4 regions of the Lysinibacillus sp. PWR01 genome follow, and region 1 is predicted to be linked to each of the others. Evidence: riboswitches for the same ligand, from Rfam matches in the RefSeq annotation. Region 1 holds a riboswitch; each other region holds the start of a gene.
The links. Region 1 has a riboswitch for thiamine pyrophosphate ahead of thiM (hydroxyethylthiazole kinase). Riboswitches for the same ligand answer to the same signal wherever they lie in the genome.
Positions count from the first base shown of each region.

Region 2: it holds a riboswitch for thiamine pyrophosphate, as region 1 does, so the genes downstream of both, thiT (energy-coupled thiamine transporter ThiT) here and thiM (hydroxyethylthiazole kinase) in region 1, are expected to answer to the same signal.
Region 3: it holds a riboswitch for thiamine pyrophosphate, as region 1 does, so the genes downstream of both, ACEVFT_RS14925 (ABC transporter substrate-binding protein) here and thiM (hydroxyethylthiazole kinase) in region 1, are expected to answer to the same signal.
Region 4: it holds a riboswitch for thiamine pyrophosphate, as region 1 does, so the genes downstream of both, thiC (phosphomethylpyrimidine synthase ThiC) here and thiM (hydroxyethylthiazole kinase) in region 1, are expected to answer to the same signal.

Region 1 covers NZ_JBHERJ010000089.1:126,934-132,832, reverse strand. Annotated here, with positions in the region: gene tpx (thiol peroxidase) at 1-53, opposite strand, end outside; gene ACEVFT_RS20855 (RDD family protein) at 178-804, opposite strand; gene sppA (signal peptide peptidase SppA) at 817-1,830, opposite strand; gene mbcS (acyl-CoA synthetase MbcS) at 2,018-3,601, opposite strand; TPP riboswitch at 3,792-3,889, shown strand; gene thiM (hydroxyethylthiazole kinase) at 3,977-4,744, shown strand; gene thiD (bifunctional hydroxymethylpyrimidine kinase/phosphomethylpyrimidine kinase) at 4,732-5,556, shown strand; gene thiE (thiamine phosphate synthase) at 5,546-5,899, shown strand, end outside.
Region 2 covers NZ_JBHERJ010000038.1:47,733-53,631, forward strand. Annotated here, with positions in the region: gene ACEVFT_RS05605 (polyphosphate kinase 2 family protein) at 1-369, opposite strand, end outside; gene ACEVFT_RS05610 (hypothetical protein) at 587-1,282, shown strand; gene map (type I methionyl aminopeptidase) at 1,311-2,066, opposite strand; gene thiT (energy-coupled thiamine transporter ThiT) at 2,229-2,789, opposite strand; TPP riboswitch at 2,923-3,030, opposite strand; gene ACEVFT_RS05625 (magnetosome magnetite crystal formation protein family) at 3,158-3,481, shown strand; gene ACEVFT_RS05630 (hypothetical protein) at 3,537-3,659, shown strand; gene ACEVFT_RS05635 (AAA family ATPase) at 3,700-5,899, opposite strand, start outside.
Region 3 covers NZ_JBHERJ010000073.1:48,525-54,423, reverse strand. Annotated here, with positions in the region: gene ACEVFT_RS14950 (hypothetical protein) at 1-9, shown strand, start outside; gene ACEVFT_RS14945 (TatD family hydrolase) at 35-784, opposite strand; gene ACEVFT_RS14940 (ABC transporter ATP-binding protein) at 774-1,523, opposite strand; gene ACEVFT_RS14935 (ABC transporter permease) at 1,498-2,271, opposite strand; gene ACEVFT_RS14930 (thiamine-binding protein) at 2,271-2,561, opposite strand; gene ACEVFT_RS14925 (ABC transporter substrate-binding protein) at 2,563-3,558, opposite strand; TPP riboswitch at 3,713-3,823, opposite strand; gene parC (DNA topoisomerase IV subunit A) at 3,944-5,899, opposite strand, start outside.
Region 4 covers NZ_JBHERJ010000104.1:12,161-18,059, reverse strand. Annotated here, with positions in the region: gene ACEVFT_RS24670 (methyl-accepting chemotaxis protein) at 1-611, shown strand, start outside; gene ACEVFT_RS24665 (AEC family transporter) at 724-1,653, shown strand; TPP riboswitch at 1,723-1,837, shown strand; gene thiC (phosphomethylpyrimidine synthase ThiC) at 1,978-3,756, shown strand; gene ACEVFT_RS24655 (catalase) at 3,878-5,383, opposite strand; gene ACEVFT_RS24650 (helix-turn-helix domain-containing protein) at 5,681-5,899, opposite strand, start outside.

The DNA.
Region 1 (5,899 bases):
ACTTCATTTCCTACTAGTGTCACTGGACCATTTTTAAATGTTACTTGTGCCATACAAACGCCTCCTAATCTTCATATGTACATAATATTACTAAATGAAGGGAATTAATTGCAACTATGATAGCTTACATACTTAGAAATAGATAAGACTGTCTCCTAATTTGAGACAGCCATTTGTTTATTGTTCATTTTTTTCCTCTAGCTTGGCTAGTTCTAGTTTTTCTTCTTGTTCAGTAGTTTCTATAATCTCTTCTTGCTTTGGTAAAGTAGTTGGTGTTGAATCCTTTTCAATAAAGATTTTTTCGTGCACCACTGTTGTATCGGCAAAATAATCATGTAAACCTTGATTTTCTGGTAAAATCACTACCAAAATATACAGTGGCATAAAAATATTATTGATGATACGCCCAATCCAATCACGGAATAACACATCTGACCAAGTTAGCTGATCATGCTTTAATGAAATCACACGTAATCCAAATACCATTTTCCCTAATGTTTGCCCAAAGAACTTTGTCATCAACACAAAATAGCTATAGTAGAAGATTGCTGTAATAATAGAAATCGGCGCGTACCAAACAGAATCAGATAAGGACCAATCCATCAGATAAAAAATAGGATTAACGAGTATTCCACCTACAGCAGAAATAATGAATCCATCTAATAAAAATGCCCAAAATCGTACCCAAAAACCAGCAGTTTTTAATGCATAGTTTTTATGCTTTGCTGATTCTCCTGATGTCTTCATAAGAAAGCCATTTTCCATAGAGGGTGAACCTTGCATAACAATTTCATTGTTTGTCATTGTGCTCCCCCCCTAGTATTCCCCGTATAGATACATCATTTTCGGTGCGCTATAGTCCGTCATGATTTTCATTAGCATTTTCTCTTCTGCAGATGGACCAAACATGGAGCCAATTTTCATACCAACGTATGATTGCCAGCCACCCATATCATATGAATACTCAAATAAAGCGGCATCTTCAAGTCCATAATCTTCACGAAGAGCTGCAATGGCCGCTTCTTCATCACCAATTTCATCAATTAATCCTGCTTCAAGCGCTTTTGTACCACCAAGAATACGACCATCTGCAACCTTCTTCACTTCTGCTTCAGACATATTACGTCCCTGTTCTACAATATCTACAAATTCTTCGTACGTTTCATTAATCATATCTTGCATCATTGCACGTTCCTCTGCTGTCACTTCACGCATTGGGCTTAGCATATCTTTATGCTCCCCTGATTTAAACGTCTCAAATTTAACACCAACTTTTTCAGCCAGCTCTTGATAGTTAATGGATTGCATGATGACACCAATAGAACCTGTTATTGTATCACGATGGGCAAATATTTTATCTGCAGGTGCCGAAATATAATAACCACCTGAAGCGGCCATAGAATCCATTGATACATAAATTGGAATTTGTCGTTCTTCTTTAATTTTCAGAAGCTTTTTATAGATTTCTGCTGATTCCTTCACACCACCACCTGGTGAATTGACGCTTAAAACAACACCCTGTATGGACTCATCATATAAAATATTATCCAATTGTTCTAAGAAAAATTGATGATCATAGGCAACTGGTTGCCACAATGTACTTGAGCCAATATCTTGAATCGCTCCATCTACCTTTAAATAAGCAATTCGCTTATCAAAATTTTCCCCTTCAATTACATTTTCATATACATCTAAATTATTACCTGCCATTAAACTATCAAAATTACCTAGGAAATCTGCTTTAAAAAGCGCAAAAATGGTGTTAATTCCTAATGAAAATAGTAAAAGAACACCTGCAACTACTAAAGCAACCCACCTTTTTACATTCATGTCTTTCCGCCTCCTTAACACGTAATACGTATGAATTACACATTTGTTTCATTTTTTTGCAATAATACTATGCAAAAAGCTTTATGCTATTTATTTCCTTATCCTACCTTACCTAAAAAAATTAAAAAAATCAAAGTCCATACCTTTGCATGAACTTTGATTTTCGACATTATTTCCTAGGAAATGATCATGATTGGAGTTGTTTGATTTCTTGTTGTCGTAATTCGACACGTCTAATTTTCCCTGAAGATGTTTTCGGTAGCTCCTCTACAAATTCAATAGCACGTGGATATTTGTATGGAGCAGTCAGTGATTTCACATGACTTTGAAGTGTTTGAATAAGTGCTTCATCACCTTTTTCATCGTTGCGCAGAACAATAAATGCCTTGACAATATTTCCACGGACTTTATCAGGACTCGCAACCACTGCAGCCTCTTTCACAGTCGGATGCTTCATTAGGGCATCCTCTACTTCAAAGGGTCCAATCGTATAGCCTGAGGAAATAATGACATCGTCGCCTCGGCCATCAAACCAAAAATAGCCATCTTCATCTTTATAGGCACGATCTCCTGTAATATACCAATCCCCACGAAATTGTAAATTTGTACGTTCAGGATCATTTAAATATTTTTTAAAGAGGGCTGGTGTTTCACGATGAACAGCAATATCGCCCACTTCTCCCACAGTAACGGGTTTGCCCAAATCATTAATAATCTCAACGGTGTTGCCAGGAGTAGGTTTCCCCATAGAGCCAACTCGCGCCTCCATCCCCACCATTGTTCCCACCAATAATGTATTTTCCGTTTGCCCGTAGCCATCTCGTACTTGTAATTTGAATGTTTCCAAGAAAACTTTAATGATCTCACTATTTAAAGGCTCACCAGCTGATACAGCTTGGCGAATTGCACTTAAATCATATTCATGTAAATTTTCAAGCGCTGCCATAAAACGATATTCTGTTGGTGTACAGCATAGTACATTGATTTTGAATTTTTCAAGCAATGCTAAATAAGTAGCTGCTTCAAATTTACCTTTGTAGACAAATGCGGTAGCACCACTACCCAAAGTAGCAAGAAACGGACTCCAAATCCATTTTTGCCATCCTGGTGCTGCAGTTGCCCAAACAATATCATTTTCATGTACACCCAGCCAATGTGGTGCTGTTGTTCGTAAATGTGCATAGCCCCAACTATGAGTATGCACCGCTGCTTTCGGATTTCCTGTTGTTCCGCTTGTATAGGCTAAAAATGCATTGTCAGTGCTTTTAGTCGGGATAGGGTTTATGTAAGTTGTAGGTTGATTATGCATTTTTTCAAGTATGTTCTGCCAAGGTTCGTGTGCATGCCCTATGACAAATTGCAATATGCCTTGTAAATTCCCCACTTCATCAAATTGTTCAATATAAGGTTCAAATGCAATAACCGCTTTAGCATTGGCATGGTGAATACGATATTCAATATCTTTTGTTCTTAACATTTCTGAGCTTGGAATAATGGTTAAACCCGCTTTCAATGCAGCAATATACACAATATATGCTTCCACTGAACGTGGTACCATCACTAAAATGACATCACCTTTCTTTAAGCCTTGCTTGGTGAAAACATGTGCTGCTTGATTCGCTTTTTCCAATAAATGTGCATATGTAATAAATTGGACGTCTTGATTTTCTTCATAAATGATTAAAGCATTTTTTGTTGCATCCTGCGCATATTTTTCAATTTCCTCTGCTATGTTATACCATTCTGGTGCAACTAAATCTTGTCTTTTCATGGCAAATGCCCCCTTTTGCTATGACACATTATAAAACTCCTTTTTCATTATTTTCAATGGTTTACACTCAATTTCTTTAAAGTCATGACAACTATCATACTTTGCTATATGGCATCAGTCACGTTTTGTTTATAGGAAAACTAGTTATTGAATACATATGAAAAGTGTGGTACATTTTGGTCAACTAAATACAAGATTGCAGGGGGACTCGCAAGAGTTGAGAAGGTAAAACCTGACCCTTTGAACCTGTTAGTTAATACTGACGTAGGGAGCAATAGACATCGTTTTTTACAGATGAAAGGCTCTTTTTCGTGCATTTTTACACAAAAAGAGCCTTTTTTGCATGCTTACGTCCATCCACAGAGGAGGACTACAATGATATTTCAAACAATTCGTCAACAGCAACCACTCGTCCATTGCATCACCAATTATGTAGTGGCAAATTTTCAAGCAAATGGTTTATTAGCAATAGGTGCCTCACCGGTAATGGCTGATGACAGCCAAGAGACAGAGGAAATGGTAGCGATTGCTCAAGCACTATTAATTAATATTGGAACGCTTAATGATCGTACAAAAAGCGCCATGCTATTAGCAGGTAAAAAAGCGAATGCACTTGGTATTCCTGTTATTTTAGATCCTGTTGGCGTTGGAGCCACAACTTATCGTAAGGAAACCGTCAAACATTTACTTGAGAACATACAATTTGCTGTGATTCGCTGTAATCTTGGCGAGCTTGCTGCAATAGCCGGTGTAGATTGGCAACAAAAGGGTGTCGATAGTGGTCATGGCTCCATCGCTATGGAAGCAGAAGCCACATTATTGGCTCAACGCTATCAATGCATAGTTATTGTAACGGGGGAACGTGATTTTATAACTGATGGTAAGCATAGCCAATGGATTGCTGGTGGTCATCCACAAATGACGGAAGTAACGGGTACAGGTTGTTTACTAAGCGCAATTTGCGGTGCTGCCTATCGTGTTGGACCTAACCCTTACCAGCAATTAACAGAAACACTTACTTACTATAAAAAAGCAGGTTTACTAGCATCAGCATTTACTGCAGATATCGGTGATTTTCAAATCGCCTTACTTAATGCTATACATCGTTTGTCAAAGGATGGTGAAGCTTCATGCATATTGTAACGACGATTGCTGGCTCAGATAGCGGAGGCGGTGCTGGTATACAGGCTGATTTAAAAACATTTCAGGAATTAAAAGTGTTTGGCACCTCTGTCATTACAGCATTAACTGCACAGAATACATTGGGTGTAACAGGTGTTTACCCAATTGACGTTTCCTTTATAAAAAAACAATTCGAGGCCTTAGTAGAAGATTTTTCAATAACTGCAATTAAAACAGGAATGCTTTATTCCTCAGCTATTATCAAAACAATCGCAAGCATGATCGGTGAGCTAAACATTCCACTGATTGTTGATCCAGTGATGATTGCAAAAGGTGGAGAAAGCCTATTGCAGCAAGAAGCTATCGATGCACTATGCTCAACTTTACTACCACTTGCTACGGTTGTTACGCCCAATATACCCGAAGCAGAGACACTTACAGGGAGAACTATTCATCATTTTGAAGATATGAAAGAAGTAGCTCAAAGCTTGTTACAACTTGGTGTACAATGTGTCATCATCAAAGGTGGACATTTAACAGATCCACTTTATGCTATTGATTATGTATTTTTCAAAAATGGACGATCTTTTTCGATGCAGTCTCCTCGAATCCAAACAAAAAATACGCACGGTACTGGATGTACATTTTCAGCAGCACTTACTGCTTTTCTTGGACGGGGATTTGCTATGGAAGAAGCCATTATTGAAGCTAAAAAGTTTATCCAATTAGCAATTATGTATGATTTATCGATTGGAAATGGTCATGGACCCACAAATCATTTTGCTTATCAACAGCATAAGGAAGCCTGTGAGGTGATTATTCATGAAACGTAAGGATTTGCAGCTTTATTTTATTATGGGTACGAGCAATGTTCCTCATCATGAACAATCGATCTATATCCTAGAAAAGGCATTACAAGCAGGCATTACAATGTTTCAATTTCGCGAAAAAGGTCCTCATGCGTTAACTGGATTAGCCTATGAACAGTTTGCACGCCAATGTCAAAAACGATGTCATCAGTATAGTGTACCCTTTATCGTTAATGACGATGTCGAGCTAGCGATGCGACTCGGTGCTGATGGTGTTCATATCGGACAAGATGATTTACCTGTTGGAGTAGCACGTAAAAGAATTGGGAACATGATTCTTGGTGTTTCTGTCCATTCACAGGACGAA
Region 2 (5,899 bases), on a different contig from region 1:
TGCAAATCCTTCGATGCGTTCTACTAATACGCGACCATACCATGAGCGATCAAAAATAGCGATTTGTCCATGTTGAGGCAATTTTCTCCAAAATCGTTGTAAATAGTTGTAGCGTAATTCATGTGCTTGAGGAGCAGATATAGGGTGTACAACATAACCGCGTGGATCGACGCGTTCGATTAATCGTTTAATAGCGCCACCTTTACCAGCCGCATCCATTCCTTCAAATACCAAGATTAAGCCAATTTTATTTTTTAATAAAAACTGTTGCGCGTTTAACATTTCATATTGGAGTACTTTTAATTTCTTTTTATACATCTTTTTGTCTAGTTCAATGGATAGGTCTAGATTTTTCAAATTTTGTGCCATGAAACTTCACTCCTTTTATTTGGATATTCTTATTGTACTAAAGAAATATATGGATGCCTATCAGGCATGGTAAATTGTAGATATTATTAGTAAAACAACACGATACATTGTTAGGAATTTCCGTTATAATAAAAAAAGTGACAGTACTATACTTATTTGTCTTTTCCCTATACAATCTAACACGAAGGGAGAGGAAAACATGCCTCGGTTTATCATGATGACAATCTCTTATCTTGTCTCAATCATCCTAACCTTTTCATCCTTTTTCGTGAACATCAACGGTCAATCTTCGCTAGAAATCGCTAATCGTTTTTCTGTAGTATTTGCACCGGTTAGTATAAGTCATGTAATTTGGATTATCATTTATTTATTACTCGGTTATTGGTTAGTTATGAACATCAAAAAGACAACTTTGAAACAGTCTGCGCTCTTTAGTTGCATAAATATATTGCAAGCATTGACGGTATACGTCTGGCATCATGAGTTATTTATTGTTTCTCTTGGCATTACATTACTCTTAGTCTTGTATTTATTTATGCTGTATAATACGTACCCTCTTCAGGACAAAGCCTTGTCTGGTCGTATTCCTTTCTCCATTTATTTAGCATGGATGACATTTATTTTTATCACAAATACAAGCTTTACATTAACGGCTTATGGTTGGAACGGCTTTGGTCTTAGTACGCCTCTTTGGGCAGTGATTTTACTAACATTGGGAGGAGCCATTGCGCTACATATCCGTTTCCATCACTTTGATGTTATGTATCCAAGTGTTTTTATTTGGGCTTATATTGGAATCGCCATACATAATGGTTTTGATGAGCTACTTGTCACTACAGCCGCCTTATTTTTATGTGGTGTTCTCTTTGTTGGCATTTTATTTATTAAAAAAAATCCTGCCTACCAAAAATAAATTGGTTAGCAGGATTTTTCATTATATCCTATTCTTCGTCTAATGACGTTAGGATAATTGGTTTATCCTTTGTCACAATGACTGAATGTTCGATTTGAGCTACAAGTGATTTATCAGGTGTCACGAATGTCCAGCCATCACCAGCTTCTACGATATGCTCTGCTTTTGCTGAGATAAATGGCTCAACCGCAAGCACCATACCTTCTTTCATGATGGTAGAATCCCATGCATCATAATAGTTTAAAATATGATTTGGCTCATCATGTAAAGATTTACCTAAGCCATGACCTGTTAAATTCATAATAACAGTTAAGTCATTAGCATTCGCCTCACGTTCAACTGCTTTACCAATTTGATTTAATTTAGATCCAGCCTTTACCTTTGTCATTGCTCGATCAAAGGCACTTTTGGCAACACGGCATAGCTTTTCTTTGTCTTCATAGCCTTCACCAACAACAAATGAAATACCTGTGTCAGCAAAGTAGCCGTTTAAGGAGCCAGAAACATCAATATTCACAATATCTCCTTCTTGAATAACACGCTTCCCTGGAATACCATGCGCCACTTCTTCATTGACACTAATACATGTATACCCAGGGAAATCATATTCTCCCTTCGGTCCAGAAATAGCGCCTGCCTCCGCAAACATGCGGCCAGCAATTTCGTCTAGTTCAAGTGTTGTAACACCTGGTTTTGTTGCAGCTTTCATCGCTTCGCGAATTTCAGCACAAATGCGTCCTATTTTTTTAAAAGCTTCAATCTCTTCTTGTGTTTTTACAATCATGTATAACGTCCCTTTCATCTAATATCTATTCTTTAATATAACATAACTTTTTATGCGTATAACGATAAACGCTTTAAATATTGTATGCTTTCCTACTTTGCAAAGTGCTATAAGAGCTATTCACAACAAAAAAGTCCCCCCACTCATGTGAAGGGACTTGCATTAAGCTTTTCTTTGCATTAATTGTGGAGCGGCTGTGAATAAAAGAACACCAACGATAGCCGTTAATATAGTTGCTGGTAGCATATATGTACCGTTATAGATGATGGAATAGATCCAAGCATTTTGATCGCCAGCATATTCTGCAAAAAATACAGCACCAGCAATTGTATGTGCCGCGTATCGTAAGAAGCCTGCGAAAACGGTACCTATTATAATATAAAGTGCCATTTTTGTTTTGTTCATATGTTTAGCAGCGTCCAACACTGGTCCACGTACAACTGCCGCTAATCCTACAACTGTAAAAGCAACACCATAATCTAGTAATCCTTGTAGCCAGTGCACGATATAGGAACCAAACATTGTTTGCATAACACCCACAAGTAGTCCCGTTGTTAGCCCAGCTACTAGGCCCCAACGAAACGCGATTAACATAATAGGTACCATGACAAGACTAACTGAGCCACCTTGTGCCCATACTTTAAAGGATACCTGATCAAGTACTAGCCCAATTGCTGCAAATATCGCAATCTCCACTAGCATTAACAGTCTTTTTTTGTCCATACATATTCTCTCCTTTGTTCCGATGTAGGATACAAGAGCAGGAATAGAAATGCGCTGATATGTCTCTTTCTGACACCATTTTCCCCCGAGAATGAAAAAACGATGCCAGGACAGAGCCTCACATCGTACAAGTGTCGGTTTCTATCCACATCCCTACGCAAGCGTTAACTTACAGGTTCGAAGAGTCAAGGCATTACGTGCCCAGTCTCAGCTGACATCATCAGCTCCCCTTGTGGTCGTTACATCTGAATTTATTTGAACATTTTCATTGTACGCAAAGGCTAGGAGGATTACAACCTCTTCCATACATTATTTTTTTGAAACTTTGCTATTATTCATGCGTAAATATTAAAAAAGGAGGTACAACTATGGAGAATCAAAAAATTTTAGCTGCCTTTAGTTATCTTAGTATTTTCTTCGCCCCTTTCATCGTTCCATTAATTGTGTACATTGTGACAAAAGATAGTGATGTAAAAAAACATTCGATTCGTGCACTTGTCTCTCATTTAATTCCTTTTGTTTTTGGCATCCTGTTCTTTATTGTCTTTGTTTTTTCCACATTTAGTTTAGATCCAACCTCCAGTAATAATACAGTGATGATTATTTGGTTTGCTTCATTCGCCATCTATGCCCTCGTCTCACTTGGTATTGTGATCTGGAATATTATTCAGGCTGTTCGCGTTATCCGCTAATGTTTTATTTTTAAGAGAAACAGGTAGTAGTAATTGTAAAAGGAGCTGTTTTTGAATGAAAGTATCAAACGTTGTGAAAACCGCAGTAAAGTTAGCACCGATTGTTATTCCTATCGTCAGGAAAGTAATGGCTGCAAAAAAGGGAACAACGCCTACAGCCACACCTCGAAAAAAATAAACGAAGGCGTATTCCTTTTTTTCGGAAATACGCCTTCGTTTTATTTCACTTCAAAATGTGTTTGACTATGTCCATTCAATGTTTTTTCTACATGTAAAACTGCTGGCATCGCAGATTTCAATTCAGGTACATGAGAAATAACACCAATCATACGACCAGAATCCTGTAAATCAATTAATGTATCAATTGCCTTGTTTAGTGATTCCTCATCGAGTGAACCAAAGCCTTCATCAATAAACATCGTTTCAATATGAATATTACCTTGGAAGCTTTGAATCACATCTGCCATTCCCAAAGCAAGACTTAGCGAAGCATTAAATTTTTCGCCTCCTGATAATGTTTTAACATCTCGTAATTGATCCGTATAGGCATCATAAACATCAAGACCAAGTCCACTTTGCTTTGCATGCTTTTCCAATCTATCTGAGCGTCTGAGCTCAAATTGACCGTTTGATAAATGATACAGCCGTATATTGGCAGCTTCTGTAATTTGATCTAAATAATTAATTTGTATATAACGCTCAAAGGATAGCTTTTTCGCGTTTTGTCCGTTTAATAATCCATAGAGTTCCTTTACTCGCCCTGCTTCCTGTTCAAGTAAATGAAGCTCTCTCGCTATTTCTTCTACCTTTTCAATAAAGCCCTGGCATGCTTGTGCAAAGCCATTCATCTGTTGCAAACGTTTAAATGCTTCCTCATAGGAAATACGATGCTGTTCTACCCTTGCTTCCATCAACACTAAATCTTGCTTCTCTTTCCCTTGAAGATATGTAGCCCCTTCGGTAATTTGGATTTTCAAAGTGTGGACTTGTAAAGCATAGTCGCTGCATGTTTTTCGAAGGGCATCTAATTGCATGGCACTCCGTTTGGCACTAGCATATTCCTCGTAGCTATTGAAACCTATTTCCTGCATATTTGCTGAAAATTGCTGAAGCTTTTCATTCATTTTGAGCTGTAATTCCTCAAAAGACTGTTTGGCAATTTCTACAGTTAATTTTGCATTGCTAGCCGCTTCCTTTGCCACATGCAAATTTTCTTGACTCGCTTGCCATCTTTTTTGCAGATTTTCTTTCTGTTTACTGACATCAGTAAGTTGTTGCTTTAATTGCTGTATAGTTGGTAAGTTAGCTGGCATCTGCTTCAGCTGTTCTTCTACAACCGCTTGTAATCTTGTCCATTCTTTCATCTGCTCCGCTAAATATTGCTCTAGTTTGCTCTGCTTGTTTCGTAGCTGTTCTATTTGATCATGCTGATGTTTTATTTTTAATCGCATATCAGCTAATTGGTTATGAATAATTTTTAAGGTAGCAATTTCTTTCTCCACTTCATGTAAAGTAGCGGTGATCTGTGCTTGGTCTTCTTGTTTAATATGCTGTGCCTCAAGTTGTTGACATGCATCTTGAAGAAGTTGTTGTGCAGATGCTAAAAATGCCTCTTGTTCTAGATACTTACGCTCGTCTGAAGATGCCTTTGCTCTTAATGTTTCTACTTCAGCAAGCTCGATAACTTCCAGTTGCTCATTGTGTGCTTTCTGATGAGTCATACTACCACAGACAGGACAAGGGTCCCCTTCCTTCAGCTGTTTGGCTAAAATACTAGCCTGACTCGTCAACCACCGTTGCTGCAATAGCTGAAGTGCCTCATTGCTTTCTTGATAGAGAATAGCTGAAGCGGCTACATCCTGCTTTGCTAACTCTACTGTATTTTTATATTTCTCAACCTGCTTGACTAAAGCTACCTGTTCCCGTAGTTTCGGTAACTGTTCTAAGTAGCCTTCATATGGCTCACCCTGTTTTTCATAGCCCTCCACCGTTTGAGAAAAATGCTTCAATTGCTCTTGTTCTTTTTCCAAAAGCATAAGGTTATCAGTTACTGCTCGTTTCGCTGTTTCAGCATATTGCTCCGCTATTTGCAGCTGTTGTATATTATTTTCATACGCTTCAAATTTCGGCAATAACGCCTGTAACTGCATTTCCTGCTGTAAGATTTGCTGACGTTCAGGCTCTTTAGCCTCTTCTACTGCATATTCTTCTTGTGCACATTGCAACTGTTCTTCTGCCTGCTGTTGTTTAACTTTCGCTTGTTGAAAGGCTTGTTCTTTTACGTTCAGTTCAGCACGTAAATCCCTGCCTTGTTGTTCTAGCTGCACAAGTCGCTCTGCTTGTTCTGCTAAAGCAATCTCCTGCTCCTTTGCTTGGTATCTATCCTGCTCTTGTAACAGCATCTGTAGTCGTTGCTGT
Region 3 (5,899 bases), on a different contig from region 1:
GACGATTAACTCGTACCCTATACTGCTTTTTCTTTTAAAGCCGATAGAAGGCTTTCGTGTTTTGCGTAATGATTTTGGCCGCTTCCTGTATTGACAGTCCTTTGATAGAGGCAATCACTTCAATTGTAGAATGCATCATCCATGGCGATGTACGCTTGTTCGTAAACGGTCCTTCAAACGGCCAAGGACCATCCGTTTCCACCATCATCAGTTCAATCGGATAAGCATGAATTAGCTGTTGAATCTCCTCTTCATACAAACAATCTGGCGTAATGGAAATAAAATAACCACGCTCGATCATGCGCTTCACAACAGCTTCATCCCCTTTAAACCAATGAAAATGGGCTTGACGCAGCTGATGCTTTTCCAGCAAATCACACACAACACTAGCGTCCTCATATACAGCGTGTAATACAATCGGCTTATCAAGTTCCTTCGCCAATACAACAAAACGCTCTAATAACGCCACATAAGGACGGTCATCAATCGCTTGCTCTTGCCTTAAATAATAAGGTAGACCCACCTCACCAATAGCGACCATCTCATCCTGATGCGTACGAATCCAATCGAATAAAGCTGCCTCGTCGCTTGGACTTAGTAAAGGCTGTTCAGGATGGAAGCCAAAAGCAGGCTTTACTTGCTGATAGCTGTTCGATAAACGCAACGTTCTTTCACACGAGGATAGCTGCATGCTAACCGCAATCACAGCATCGACCTCTTCCAACAATAATGGAATTTCCTCATCATTATACTGTTCCAAATGAATATGCGCATCAATCAACATACATATCACCCTTTTCTTCTTGTAAATACGTAAATAGCTGTTGCTTTAACGCTGTGAACGCTGCGGAATGTCGAATCTCCTCTTTCCGTGGTCTCTCAAAGGGCACAATGATTTCCTTTTTTACAGTTGCTGGACGTTTGGTTAAGACAAGTATACGATCCGCTAAAAAGAGAGCTTCCTCAATACTATGTGTAACAAATAGGATTGATTTACGATACTCTTCCCAGATGGATAAAAGCCATGCCTGCATTTCCAGTCTTGTAAATTCATCCAACGCAGAAAATGGTTCGTCTAAGCATAAAATCGGCTTATCACTAACCATTGCACGAATGAACGATACACGCTGCTGCATGCCTCCTGACAGTTCGTTCGGATAGGCATGGATAAAGGAGGCAAGACCAACCTTTTCTAGCCATTCTTTGGCACGTTCCACATCAGGTTTATGCTGCAATTCCTCTACAAGCGTGACATTTTCTAAAATCGTACGCCAGGGTAATAGGCAAGGTTGCTGTGGCATATAGCCAATCGTTCCTCTTTTTTGCTGGATATCCTCTTCATTTAATAAAATGGCTCCTTGATCAATTGGCGAAACACCACCAATTAATTGAAAAAGTGTGCTCTTACCACTGCCTGAAGGACCCACAATGGCCACAAACTCACCATCCCTTACGTCAAATGAAAGTTGATCAAGGACTTTTAGTGCATCGAAGGATTTAGCGATGTTTTGAATGCTGAGCATGATAGCCTCTCCCCTTCACCATGAATTTTTCAATCAAACGAATCCCGCTAAACAATAGTAAGCTCAAGAGAACAATCGCAAAAATTGCCACAAATACACGATCTGTGCGGAAGGAGGACTGAGCTAAGGTCATGTAAACACCAATACCCTTTTTTGCACCGAGCCACTCCGCAATCACAGCCCCCATCACACTATATGTAGCAGCAATTTTAACGCCTGAGAAAATGGCTGGATAGGCATGAGGCCATTCCAGCTTCCAAAAGGTTTGTGCCTTGGTAGCACCGATCATGGCAAAATAATGCTTTAATTCAGGGGCCGTTTGCCTAAATCCATCCATCGCTGCAATGACAATTGGGAAAAAGCACACGAGGCAAATAATAATGAGCTTCGGTAATAAGCCAAAGCCAAACCAAATAATAAGCAATGGTGCCAAGACAAGAATGGGAACATTTTGCGACATAATAAGAATTGGATAAAACAACTCCCGAATGAATGTAAAACGATGCAACACAATCGACACCGTTAGACCACAAGCAATGCCAATGGCCAGACCTAGTAAGGCTAATTGCACCGTAGCAAATACATGTGGTAGAAAGGTTTGATACGACTGAAAGGCTTCCCACAAAATACTACTTGGCGCAGGTAATAACCAATGTGGAACTTCAGCAAAATGCACGATTAGTTCCCATATGAATAAGAGGAAGGCGATAAAAATTATCGTCCTTCCCTTTTGCAATGCACGTTTCATTACTGATATTTCTCCGTTAATGTATCCATCGTAATACCCTTTGGCTGATATAAAATTTTCACTTGTGTAATAACATTAATGGCACCAAGCTCGATCATCTTCTCATTCATTTTTTCAATGATTTGGAGCAATGTAGAAAGCTCGCCTTCCATCGTTGTTTCCAATGGATGTACCTCATATTTCACGCCAGAAGCATCGATCACAGCAATCGCTGCATCCACATAAGGTATAACATCTTCATATTTCTCTGTCTTTGGTATGATTTGCACACTGATTAATGAATTTGCCATCTTAATTGGCCTCCTTTTTAGGTAAGAAATCATTTGTAAAGGCTTGTTTCGCATCAAACTCGCCCTCTAGTACATGATTGCTAGACATCCATTTTGCATAGTTTTCCCACACAGAAAGCTTTTGCTCTCCCCATTGCTTGGCATCATTCTGATATTTATCTGCCAGCCATTCCTGACTTTTATGCACTAGCTCTTTATCTAAATCAGGAGCCGCTTCGATTAACATATCAGCTGCTTCACTTGGGTTTTCTATTGCGTATTCATAGCCTTTTGATGTAGCTGCAACAAAGGCTTTGACAACATCAGGGTTGTCCTGTAGCATTTTTTCATTCGTAGCTAGAACAGGTGTATAGTAATCCAATTGATCACTATAATCCGTTAGATACAGCATATTAATCTTTTCCCCACGCAGCTCAGCTTCAATCCCAGTCCATGCATAATAAATCCAAGCAAAATCAATGTCTTTTTCCATCATTGTGAAGAAATCTAAATCCCCTGCATTGACGATATCTAGCTTATTGATATCTGCCTTTTCTGTTTGCATTAATGATTGGAGAACGGCTTGCTCTAATGGCGCACCCCAACCACCATAAGTTTTACCTTCAAAATCCTTTGGCGATGTAATGCCTTTTGATGCAATAGAAGCAAAGCCAGATGTATTATGCTGAATAATCGCTGCGATAGAGACCAGCGGCACATCTTGTACACGCGCCTGTGTAATGCCTTCCTGATAGCTCACGCCAAATTCTGCCTTTCCAGAAGCAACAAGCTGATCTGCGCCCGCCTCACCAGGCATAATTATCTCAACATCTAAGCCCTGTTCCTCAAAATAACCAAGTTTTTTTGCGACATACAGACCTGTATGATTCGTATTCGGTGTCCAATCCAGTACCACAGACACCTTTTTCAGCTTGTCAGTTGCCTGCTTGTCCTCCTTGTCACTACAGCCCACTAAAGTCAAAAGTGCTGCCAATAGAATAAATAACCATTTTTTCATGCGAAAGCCTCCCAGTTTGTAATATGAAAGTGTTCATGAATGAATGTTGTCACCAGAAGAAAGCGTATACAAGGTTTTCAAACTATTGCTTGAAAACATAAAAAAACGCCTAGGATTCCTCCCAGACGTATTACAATCATTCTTCAAAACTTTGCTTTTTTGAATAGATGTTCCCTACGCTGGTACGAGCCAAATCAGGTTCAAAGGGTCAGCGTCTATCGGACACAATCTCAGCTAGCAACTACTAGCCCCCCTACATTCTTTCGCTATGAACTTTTCGATGATTATTATACCCATAGTTACACTTAAATGACAAGGTGCTATTTTTGAATAGCGATTGTATTCAAGACAAAAGCCCAGCTCTCCTAAGAGACTGGGCATGATATTAGCTAGGTTTTTGTTCTTTTTTGGCTGTTAATACATGGGAAATCGCCCCATCTGTTGCAATATCCACTTTAAACGAACCGTTGGAATGGCGATCTGCACGAGACAATGCTTGTACAGCAATTACCTCTTGAACGCCTTTTTCGGTTTCAATCACAACCTGCTCCTCGTCTGTCGCTTGTATAACTGCTACAATTCGGTGAGGATTTGCTTTTAACTCTGTTAATACTTTTAGTCCGCGTTTTGCACGACTTGCTACTTCAACTTCAGCGACATTCATTTTCTTCACGGCTCCACGCTGTGTCACAATCACTACATATTGTGTAACATCAGGCTGTAGCACATTGACACCAACTAAGGCTTCTCCATCTTTTAGCGTGATCCCTTTCACACCGCCTGTTTTCACACCTGTAACGGGTAGTTCCTCCATCGGGAAACGAATCGCATAGGCTGTATCCGTTGTTAGCATCAGTTCTACATCATCCGTCACAAACGATGCATAGATCATCGCATCACCAGCCTTGACGTTCATCGTTTTAATTGGCTTTGAATAACGTGTTACCGCATAGTCTGCGAGTGGTGAGCGCTTAATTTGACCATCTTTTGTGGCTGTGAAGACATACGTATTGGGCTGTTCAAATGTTTCAAAGCCATAGACCGCAATAATCGATTCATCTTCCCCTGTTGGGACAATACTGGAAATATGCTGGCCCAGGTCCTTCCAGCGTATGTCAGGAAGCTCATGAACAGGTTGATAAATATAATTGCCACGATTTGTGAACAGCAATAGATGGTGCTGTGTATTTAAGTTTGCTTCATACAATAAATAATCCGAATCCTTCATGGCAAAATCTTGCCCGTTTGAAGCGGCATGAGAACGTGTCGATGTACGTTTAATATAACCGTCCTTCGTCACTGTCACGACAACCTCTTCACTTGGCACAAGGACATCTAATGTAATTTTAATTTCTTCAATTTCTTGCTCAATCTTCGAGCGACGTGGCTCTGTAAAGCGTTTCTTAATGTCTAGCAACTCTTGTTTAATAACACGTACTAGCTTGGCTTCACTTTGTAGAATGCCCTCTAGCTTGGCAATTAACTTATTTAATTCGTCCTGTTCCTGACGAAGCTCTGTAATATCCGTATTCGTTAAACGATATAATTGTAGGCTTACAATGGCCTCTGCTTGTACCTCTGTAAAATCAAACTTCGCTTGTAAATTAAGCTTCGCATCCTTCTTATCATTAGAAGAACGAATCGTCGCAATCACTTCATCTAAAATGGAAAGGGCTTTAATTAAGCCTTCTACAATATGAGAACGGTCCTTTGCCTTTTGTAAATCGTAAATGGAGCGGTTTGTCACTACTTCTTTTTGATGGGCGATATACGCGTCCAGCAATAATGGCAATGTCATCATCGTTGGGCGACGATTGTGGATGGCAATCATATTAAAATTATAAGCTACCTGTAAATCCGTTGTTTTAAACAAGTACTGTAAAATTCCTTGCCCTGGTACATCCTTTTTCAGCTCAATCACGACACGTAAGCCTGTACGGTCTGATTCATCTCGAATTTCCGCAATACCTTCTAGTCGTTTATCTACACGTTGCTCATCAATTTTTTTCACAAGATTCGCTTTATTTACATCGTATGGTAACTCCGTGATAACAATTTGCTCTTTACCACCCTTGATTGGTTCGACAACTGCTTGAGCACGGACAATGATTTTGCCGCGACCTGTTTCATACGCCTTTTTGATGCCGTCCACACCTTGAATGATACCACCAGTTGGGAAATCTGGCCCTTTAATCACCGTCATCAATTCATCTACACTAACATTAGGCTTGTCTAAGCGCATCAACACAGCATCCAGTACTTCATCTAAGGCATGTGGCGGAATATCCGTCGCATAACCAGCGGAAATCCCTGTAGAGCCGTTGACTAATAGGTTTGGAAA
Region 4 (5,899 bases), on a different contig from region 1:
ATGGGCGTATCCAGCAGCAAATGGAATCATTGGCCTCTAATATTGCGAATATTAATCAGATTATTGCTTCAATCCAGAGCGTTACCGAGCAGACTAATCTGCTAGCTTTAAACGCAAGTATTGAGGCTGCACGTGCTGGTGAACATGGTAAAGGATTTGCGGTAGTTGCAGAGGAAGTTAGAAAGCTGGCGGAACAATCTAAGAATGAAACAGAAATTATCAAGAGTACAGTAGAAAGCATTCTTGAAAATTCTCAGCAAACGGTTGCAGTCATTGCATCTAATGCAGATTTAATGCACGCTCAAAATGAGTCAGTACAAAGCACGCAACTAGCATTTAAAGATAGCAGTGACTTGTCAGGTTCAATTGCGAATTCTATTAGTGAATTAATGAATAAACTATCTAGTATGTTAGAGCATAAAAATCAGGCAATCATGTCCATCCAAAGTATTTCGGCTATTTCAGAGCAAACAGCAGCTTCTGCAGAACAAGTAAGTGCTTCTGCTATGGATCAACAAGCAGAATTACAAAAAGTAGCAGAGTCTATTCAAAGTATGAACGATATTTCAAATGAGCTACAAGAAGTTGTAAATCGATTTAAGCTTGCTTAAAAGGAAAGGCTGCCTTCAATATAGAGGCAGTCTTTCTTTTATTGTGAAGGTAAGAGAAATTGACCTAAAAAGAATTCAGCACTACTATTAACACTGGAAGGGGGACATTGATATGATGTATCTCGGAATGATTTTCTTTCAAATTGTTGTACCTATTTTAGTGTTACTTGTAATAGGCGCTATACTACAAAAGAAATTTCGCTTTAACTTAAAAGCATTGTCTCAGCTTATTACATATTGCTTTATGCCAGCGGCTGTTTTTGTAAATTTATATGAAACACATGTAGAATTATCTGTTCTGGGAGAAGTCGGATTATTTATTGTGCTCTTTATCGGTAGTCAAATGATACTCAGTCATTTGATGGCGAAAGGGCTAGGTTTAGCCAAAACAGAGGCAGCAGTCTTTAAAAATAGTGTGGTGCTTATTAATTCTGGCAATTACGGTATTCCAGTGGCTCAAATGATTTTTGCCACGCAACCTATTGGCGTAGCCATTCAGGTCATGCTTGTAATCTTTCAAAATATGACTACTTATACATATGGTTTGTACAATTTAATTTCCTCTACGAAGTCGGGTATGACAATCATCAAAGATTTCTTTAAAATGCCCATTATTCATGCACTGATTATAGGCGTTGCTATGAACTATTTTGATATCGGTATACCGCAGTTTATCAAAATACCGGTAGAGCATGTGGCAGATGGATTTATTGCTGTGGCATTAATTACCTTGGGTGCGCAATTGTCACAACTTGAGATCAAATCAATGTTTAATAAAACGGTCTTTGTCAGCTGTTTTACACGATTAATTATTGGACCAGCTGTTGCATTAGTCATTATTTATGTATTGGGATTAGATGGAGTCGTCGCACAATCACTGTTTATAGCCAGTGCCTTTCCAACATCTCGTAATAGCTCTAGTCTAGCATTGGAATATGATGTAGAATCAGCAACAGCCGCGCAAGCTGTTTTATTTTCAACTATTGTGAGCTGTATAACCGTAACAATTGTGATTTATTTTGCAGAAGTATTATTTACCTAGTTAGTTGAAAGATAAAAAATATAACTTCCATCTCTTAGTAATATCTGCTACACTAGCATCAAACTAAATAGTATTAACTAGGGGAGTCTGATGAGTCAGGCTGAGAGGGAAACGCTTAGAGGTTTCTTGACCCTTTGGACCTGATCTGGCTCATACCAGCGTGGGAAAGTTAAGAAGCTATTGCAGAGTATGCAATTAATAGACCTTTACATTCATGGCCGGATCCAAATAATTATTTTGGATTCGGCTTTTATTTATTTGATTGTTGGGGTGAGCTAGATTCGGTCCTTGTATCAAAATATATTTAAGGGAGAGAAGTAGCTCATGTCAGCAATTAGTGAAAAGAATATTACGATTATGTCCAGCTTTGAAGGAAGCAAAAAAGTATATGTGGAAGGATCACGCCCCGATATTTTAGTACCTATGCGTGAAATCGCATTAAGTCCCACAACAGGAAGTTTTGGAAATGAAGAAAATGCACCTATTCGAGTATATGATACGAGTGGTCCTTACACAGATCCGGCCTATCAAGCGGATATTACAAAAGGTTTACCAGTTTTACGACGCACATGGATAGAAGAACGAGGGGATGTTGAAGAATATGAGGGGCGTACGATTAAACCAGAGGATAATGGTTTTCGTCGTGCAGATGACCCCCGTAATCATGAAAATGTCTTTCCTGAATTAGCAAGAAAGCCTTTACGTGCTAAAAAAGGTAAAAATGTAACACAGCTTCATTATGCGCGAAATGGCATTATAACACCTGAAATGGAGTTCGTAGCCATCCGTGAAAATATGGACCCTGAATTTGTTCGTTCAGAAATTGCAGCAGGGCGAGCTATTATGCCTTCTAATATCAATCACCCTGAGGCAGAGCCAATGATTATTGGCCGTAATTTCCATGTGAAAATCAATGCAAACATTGGGAATTCGGCGGTATCTTCGTCCATTGCAGAAGAAGTTGAGAAAATGACGTGGGCAACTCGATGGGGTGCAGATAATATTATGGATCTATCGACAGGTAAGCATATTCATACAACGAGAGAATGGATTATTCGAAATGCTGCAGTGCCAGTGGGAACTGTGCCAATTTATCAGGCTTTAGAGAAAGTGAATGGCATAGCAGAGGATTTAACATGGGAGGTATATCGTGATACCCTTATTGAACAAGCCGAGCAGGGTGTTGATTATTTCACCATTCATGCAGGTGTCCTTTTACGCTATGTACCGCTTACGGTAAATCGTGTAACAGGCATTGTATCTCGTGGGGGTTCTATAATGGCACAGTGGTGTTTATATCATCATCAAGAGAATTTTCTTTATACACACTTTGAGGAAATCTGTGAAATTATGAAAGCTTATGATGTTGCTTTTTCCTTAGGTGATGGTTTACGTCCAGGATCAATTGCAGATGCCAATGACGAGGCACAATTTGCAGAGCTTGAAACACTAGGTGAACTAACGCAAATTGCTTGGAAGCATGATGTTCAGGTGATGGTTGAAGGGCCAGGTCATGTACCGATGCATCTCATAAAAGAAAATATGGATAAGCAATTAGAGGTTTGTAAGGAAGCGCCCTTCTATACATTAGGCCCACTAACAACAGATATTGCTCCGGGTTATGATCATATTACCTCAGCCATTGGTGCAGCGATGATTGGCTGGTTTGGTACAGCGATGCTTTGTTATGTGACACCGAAAGAGCATCTTGGCTTACCGAATCGTGAGGACGTTCGCGTAGGTGTTATTACTTATAAAATTGCTGCACATGCTGCTGATTTAGCAAAAGGGCATCCTGGTGCACAACAACGAGACGATGCACTGTCTAAAGCACGTTTTGAATTCCGTTGGCGTGATCAATTCAATCTGTCATTAGATCCAGAACGCGCAGTGGAATATCATGATGAGACACTGCCAGCAGAGGGAGCAAAAACAGCGCACTTTTGTTCTATGTGCGGTCCTAAATTCTGTAGTATGAGAATTTCACAGGATATCCGTAATTATGCTAAAGAAAAGGATTTAAATACTACTGAAGCGATCCATCAAGGTATGAAGGATAAGGCGGAAGAGTTTAAAAAAGCAGGTAGTCAAATTTACCAATAATGAAAGAAAAGGCTTATGTCAAATTATAGACATAGGCCTTTTCTTAATCAAAAAACTCCATGTGAATGATGGATTCACATGGAGTAAAAGTTGGATTTGGATATCAATAATAAGTGGAATATTAAACGTTTGTTGGTTGTTTTACATATGGGTTTGTAAGGTCCATACCTTCTAATGAAAGACCCATCGCTTTTGCAACACCTTCACCGTATGCTGGATCAGCTAGATAGCAGTGAAGGATGTGACGACGCTTGATGAATTCTTCAACAGAAGCCATATCATTCGCTGTATTTTCAAATAGGCGTTGTTGCTCTTCCGCAGTCAATAGACGGAATAGTTTACCTGGTTGTTCAAAGTAATTATTATCGTCTTCACGGAAGTCATGAATACCTGCATGACCATCAATGCGTAATTCAGGCTCTTTATGGTCTAAGTTATGCTCCCATTCACCATAGCTATTTGGTTCATAGCCTAAAGTTGAACCAAGGTTGCCGTCAAAGCGCATTGCTCCATCGCGGTGGAAAGTACGGAATGGGCATTTTGGTGCGTTAACAGGAAGCATATAGTGGTTTACTCCTAAACGATAGCGTTGTGCATCCGCATAGGCAAAAATACGACCTTGTAACATTTTATCTGGTGAGAAGCTAATACCAGGGATGATGTTAGATGGTGCAAATGCAGCTTGTTCCACTTCTGCAAAGTAGTTGTCCGGGTTTTTATTTAACTCAAACTCACCTACAGGAATTAATGGGAAATCTTTTTTATACCATACTTTTGTTAAATCGAATGGGTTGTATGGTAGCTCACGAGCTTGCTCCTCTGTCATAACCTGAATATACATTTTCCATTTAGGGAAATCGCCTTTTTCGATGGCTTCATATAAATCACGTTGTGAAGATTCACGGTCTTGACCAATAATCTCATTCGCCTCGGCACCAGTTAAGTTTTTAATGCCTTGCTCTGTACGGAAGTGGAACTTAACCCAAACGCGCTCATTATCAGCATTGATAAAGCTATACGTATGAGATCCAAAACCGTGCATATTGCGGTAACCAGCTGGAATACCACGGTCAGACATAACAATTGTCACTTGATGAAGTGCTTCAGGTAATGAAGTCCAGAAATCCCAGTTAGAGTTGGCATTTTTCATATTTGTACGTGGGTCACGTTTTACCACGTGGTTTAAATCTGTAAAGTGTAATGGGTCACGGAAGAAGAATACAGGTGTATTATTCCCTACTAAATCCCAGTTCCCTTCTTCTGTATAGAATTTAAGGGCAAAGCCACGAATATCTCGCTCAGCATCTGCTGCGCCACGCTCACCAGCAACTGTAGAGAAACGTGCGAACATTTCTGTTTTCTTGCCAATCTCTGAGAAGATTTTCGCTTTTGTATATTGTGAAATATCATGCGTTACAGTAAAAGTACCAAATGCACCTGAGCCTTTTGCGTGCATACGACGTTCTGGAATTACTTCACGGTTGAAATTTGCTAATTTTTCAACTAACCATACATCTTGAAGTAAAAGAGGGCCGCGTGGACCTGCTGACATAGAGTCATGGTTACTTACTACTGGAGCACCACCTGCTGTTGTAAAACGACGGCTACGATCATTTGCGTTTGTCATATTAGTTTACCTCCTGAAAAAAATGTGAGTCAAACTCTTCATCTATAACTATAACAAATATAAAATAGAATTGCTAGTACATTGTAATAATTATCGTTAAAGAATTTTTATATTTAAGTATAAACTATAAATATATGCGCTAGACATGCGGATTATACATAGTTTTTAACTTTAATTTATCTTTTCAAATCTCAATTTTAAAAACAATTGCAAGGCAAAGTTCAAGATAATGACTTCATCGAAAAAATCTTTATTGAAAATAAAATCAACTAAATGAAAATTATTTTAATCAAACTTTTAATTTTTTCTATATCGGTTAGGTGTAATACCAATTTGTTGCTTAAATAATTTTATGAAATAATTTGGATCATCAAAACCGTTTAAATGTGCGATTTCACTAATTGCGAAATCTGTTTCTAGCAGCATTTTCGTGGCATGATGAATTCTTACTTGCTGTAAATAGCGCTGAAATGGCAAGCCTTGCTTCTTTGAAAAAATTGTACTTAAATAATTGGG